2 regions of the Streptomyces sp. NPDC001502 genome follow, and region 2 is predicted to be linked to the other one. Evidence: riboswitches for the same ligand, from Rfam matches in the RefSeq annotation. Region 2 holds a riboswitch; the other holds the start of a gene.
What was found. Region 2 has a riboswitch for glycine ahead of gcvT (glycine cleavage system aminomethyltransferase GcvT). Riboswitches for the same ligand answer to the same signal wherever they lie in the genome.

Region 1 (2,194 bases), on a different contig from region 2:
CGTGAGGCGGCGGCGCGGCTGCTGGAGGGCGTGGACACCACGGGTGGGGTGCGGCTGCTGGGAGTGGGGGTGAGCGGGCTGGCGGACTACACGCAGGAGGACCTGTTCGCGCAGTCGCTCGCCGCTGAGCCGGACGGGGCGGATGGTACCGACGGAGCGGACGGGACCGAGGGCGCGGACAGGACGGACGGGGCCGGAGGGGAAGCGGTGGCGGCCGGTGCCGCAGAGGCGGCGGCCGAGGGTGCCCAGGGGGCCGCCGGGCCGCCCGGGGACCCGGAGCCGGCCCCCGAACGGCGCTGGGCGGCCGGGAGCGACGTACGGCATGCCGTGTACGGGCCCGGATGGGTGCAGGGCAGCGGGGTCGGGCGGGTGACCGTGCGGTTCGAGCAGCCCGGATCGGAGCCCGGCCGGGTGCGGACCTTCCGGGTGGACGACCCCGAGCTGGAGCCGTCCGAGCCGCTGCCGCTGGTGGGGGCCGACGCGGATCCGGAGGACACCCCTTAGCTTTCGTCCCCCGCCAGGCGGCCGAAGTCGCGGTTGAAGTCCGAGGGCAGCGTCGTGTCCAGTCCGTAGTGGTGGTAGAGCTGCAGCTCCTGTTCGGGGGAGAGGTGGCGCCCGACACCGAAGTCCGGGGCGTCCCTGATGAGGGCGCGTTCGAAGGGCACCCGCAGGGTGTCACCCACCAGCTCGCTCGGCTCCAGCGGGACGAAGGCGTCCCGGCTGAAGAGCCCCGTCCGGACCGCGGCCCACTCCGGGACGCCCGTGGCATCGTCGAGGTAGACCTCGTCGATCGTGCCGATCTTGGTGCCATTGCGGTCGAACGCCTTGCGGCCGATCAGGCTGCGCGGATCGATGTCGGTCTGCACGGTCCCTCCAAAAGGTCGCAACTGCTCCGTAATGACTACAGAAGTGCATATCCGCAGCGGAGGCCACTCGGGGAGGGTCCGGATCCTCGCTGGTACCCTGGTGAACGGCTGTCGACCCTGTGCGGGAGAGTCCTCCGAGTGAGCAAGACGGAGGCGCCGAAGGAGCAAATCCTCCCCGGAATCTCTCAGGCATACGTACCGCACGGACGAGGCCACTCTGGAAAGCAGGGCGGGTACCGGGCGCGCAGTGCCGGTCCCCCTCCTCACCGACGGTGAAAGCCGGAACTCTCGGGAGACCCCCGTGACTCCGGTGAAACTCTCAGGTGCAGATGACAGAGGGGGAGGCCGTCCGGGTGCCCGCGCCGTGGTGCCCCTCGCAGGTCATACGACCAGGAGGCCTCCGTACATGACCGCCAACCGCATTCCGCTCTCCCAGCTGGAGCGAGGCATCCCCTTCGAACAGCGCCACATCGGCCCGGATGCCGAGGCGCAGGCGAAGATGCTCGCCCAGGTGGGCTACGGCTCCCTGGACGAACTGACCGCCGCCGCGGTCCCGGATGTGATCAAGACCGCCGACGCGCTCGACCTGCCCGAGGCGCGTACCGAGGCCGAGGTGCTCGCCGAGCTGCGCTCGCTCGCCGACCGCAACCAGGTCCTCTCGCCGATGATCGGTCTCGGCTACTACGGGACCTTCACGCCGCCGGTGATCCTCCGCAACGTCATGGAGAACCCGGCCTGGTACACGGCGTACACGCCCTACCAGCCGGAGATCTCCCAGGGCCGCCTCGAAGCGCTCCTGAACTTCCAGACGGTCGTCGCCGAGCTGACCGGGCTGCCGACCTCGGGCGCCTCGCTGCTCGACGAGGGCACCGCGGCCGCCGAGGCCATGACCCTGGCCCGCCGCGTGGGCAAGTCCAAGGGCAACGTCTTCCTGGTGGACGCCGACGCGCTGCCGCAGACCATCGCCGTCATCGAGACCCGCGCCGAGCCGATCGGCATCGAGGTCGTCGTCGCCGACCTGTCCGCCGGCATCCCGGCCGAGGTCGCCGAGCGCGGCATCTACGGCGTCCTGGTCCAGTACCCGGGTGCCTCCGGTGCCGTCCGGGACATCAAGCCGGTCATCGACCAGGCGCACGAGCTCGGCGCCATCGTCGCCGTCGCCGCGGACCTGCTCGCGCTGACCCTGCTCACCTCCCCCGGTGCGCTCGGCGCGGACATCGCCGTCGGCACCACCCAGCGCTTCGGCGTCCCGATGGGCTTCGGCGGACCGCACGCCGGTTACATGGCCGTCCAGGACAAGCACGCCCGCTCGCTGCCCGGCCGCCTCG
Region 2 (2,194 bases):
GGCGCTCCCAGCGCTCACGGGTGTCCTGGGAGTCCACGGCCCCGCCCTCGGCGGCCGCCCGCTTGATCAGCGTGCTCTTGCCGCCACCGGGCAGGCCGGACACCACGACGATGTCCCCGGCCGCGAAGCCGAGCCGGCGCGGGGCGCGCGCGGCCGGTCCGCGCAGGTCACGTACGAGGCCGAGGCCGGTGTCGGCCGCCCGCCCGCGCCCGCGGGCGCCGCGCTGCGCGGGTACCGCCTCCACCGTTCCCGTCGTCGTCACCACTCCGAATCTCCGCACAGTGTTCGCCTCCCCCGAATCGGGTCACCAGGACCCTTGCCCACTGAGTGTAAAGAGACGGTAATCCGGCGGCCCCGGTTCCGGTCCGGCCCTTCGGAGGGCCGTACGAACTTTCGGACCCCGCCGCCCGATCTCGGGCATGGCGTGCAATGATGTGCGCCATCTGGACCAACTGCATACCGGCCGCTTGAATCCGCGCGGGAGAGTCCCGGCACGCCGCAAGGCCGTGCGCGGGCGCCGAAGGAGCAAGAACCTCCCTTGAATCTCTCAGGCCCCGTACCGCGTGGATGAGGCAGATCTGAAAAGCGAGCTGCTGCGCAGCTCCACCCAAGGTGCAAGTCGATGAGAAGAACCGGCGATCTGCGGATCGGCGGAACTCTCGGCGAACCTCTCAGGTTCCGATGACAGATGGGGAGGAACGTCCTCGTCATGTCATGTCGATGCCCTGGGACCCGGGAGCCACACCCATGAGCACTGCCCCCCGCCTGACCGCCCTCGATGCGCTGCACCGCTCGCTCGGTGCGACCATGACCGACTTCGCGGGCTGGGACATGCCGCTGCGGTACGCCAGCGAGCGCGACGAGCACAACGCCGTACGCACCAAGGCCGGTCTCTTCGACCTGTCCCACATGGGCGAGATCACGCTGACCGGCCCGGAGGCCGTCAAGGCCCTGGACCACGCCCTCGTCGGCAACATCTCCACCGTCGATGTCGGCCGCGCGCGCTACACGCACATCTGTCAGGAGGACGGCGGGATCGTCGACGACCTGATCGTCTACCGCCTCGGCGAGACCGAGTACATGGTCGTCGCCAACGCCTCCAACGCCCAGGTCGTCCTGGACGCCCTGACCGAGCGCGCCGCCGGCTTCGACACCGAGGTCCGCGACGACCGCGACGCGTACGCGCTGCTCGCCGTGCAGGGCCCGGAGTCCCCGGGCATCCTGGCGTCCCTGACCGACGCCGACCTGGACGGCCTGAAGTACTACGCCGGCCTGCCGGGCACCGTCGCGGGCGTCCCCGCGCTGATCGCGCGCACCGGCTACACGGGCGAGGACGGCTTCGAGCTGTTCGTCGCCCCCGAGCACGCCGTGGAGCTGTGGCAGGCGCTGACCAAGGCGGGCGAGGGCGTCGGCCTGGTCCCGGCCGGCCTGTCCTGCCGCGACACCCTGCGCCTGGAAGCGGGCATGCCGCTGTACGGGCACGAGCTGACCACCTCCCTCACCCCGTTCGACGCGGGCCTGGGCCGGGTCGTGAAGTTCGAGAAGGAGGGCGACTTCGTCGGCCGCGCCGCGCTGGAGGCCGCCGCCGAGCGCGCCGCCACGAACCCGCCGCGCAAGCTGGTCGGTCTGATCGCCGAGGGCCGCCGCGTCCCGCGCGCCGGGTTCCCGGTCGTCGCCGACGGTCAGGTCATCGGCGAGGTCACCTCCGGCGCCCCGTCCCCGACGCTGGGCAAGCCGATCGCGATGGCGTACGTGGACGCGGCGCACGCCGCGCCCGGCACGTCCGGCGTCGGCGTCGACATTCGCGGTACGCATGAGCCGTACGAGGTCGTGGCGCTGCCGTTCTACAAGCGGCAGAAGTAGCCCCACGCACCACGTCCGCCGTCCGGGAACCCGTACGGCGCCGTCTCAGTACCCAAGACCGCAGTTCGTATCCACTCCCCCGCATCCAGGAGAATCAGGTCATGAGCAACCCCCAGCAGCTGCGTTACAGCAAGGAGCACGAGTGGCTGTCGACCGCCGAGGACGGCGTCGCGACGGTCGGCATCACGGAGTTCGCGGCCAACGCGCTCGGTGACGTGGTCTACGCCCAGCTCCCCGCGGTCGGCGACACGGTGACCGCCGGCGAGACCTGTGGCGAGCTTGAGTCGACCAAGTCGGTCAGCGACCTGTACTCCCCCGTCACCGGCGAGGT

Region 1: another riboswitch for glycine. It lies ahead of gcvP (aminomethyl-transferring glycine dehydrogenase); the one in region 2 lies ahead of gcvT (glycine cleavage system aminomethyltransferase GcvT).

The regions. Positions count from the first base shown of each region.
Region 1 covers NZ_JBIAVW010000020.1:154,267-156,460, reverse strand. Annotated here, with positions in the region: gene ACFY0D_RS30145 (DNA polymerase IV) at 1-504, shown strand, start outside; gene ACFY0D_RS30140 (PRC-barrel domain-containing protein) at 501-866, opposite strand; glycine riboswitch at 979-1,077, shown strand; gene gcvP (aminomethyl-transferring glycine dehydrogenase) at 1,273-2,194, shown strand, end outside.
Region 2 covers NZ_JBIAVW010000004.1:431,176-433,369, reverse strand. Annotated here, with positions in the region: gene ACFY0D_RS09195 (AAA family ATPase) at 1-262, opposite strand, end outside; glycine riboswitch at 469-572, shown strand; gene gcvT (glycine cleavage system aminomethyltransferase GcvT) at 748-1,863, shown strand; gene gcvH (glycine cleavage system protein GcvH) at 1,965-2,194, shown strand, end outside.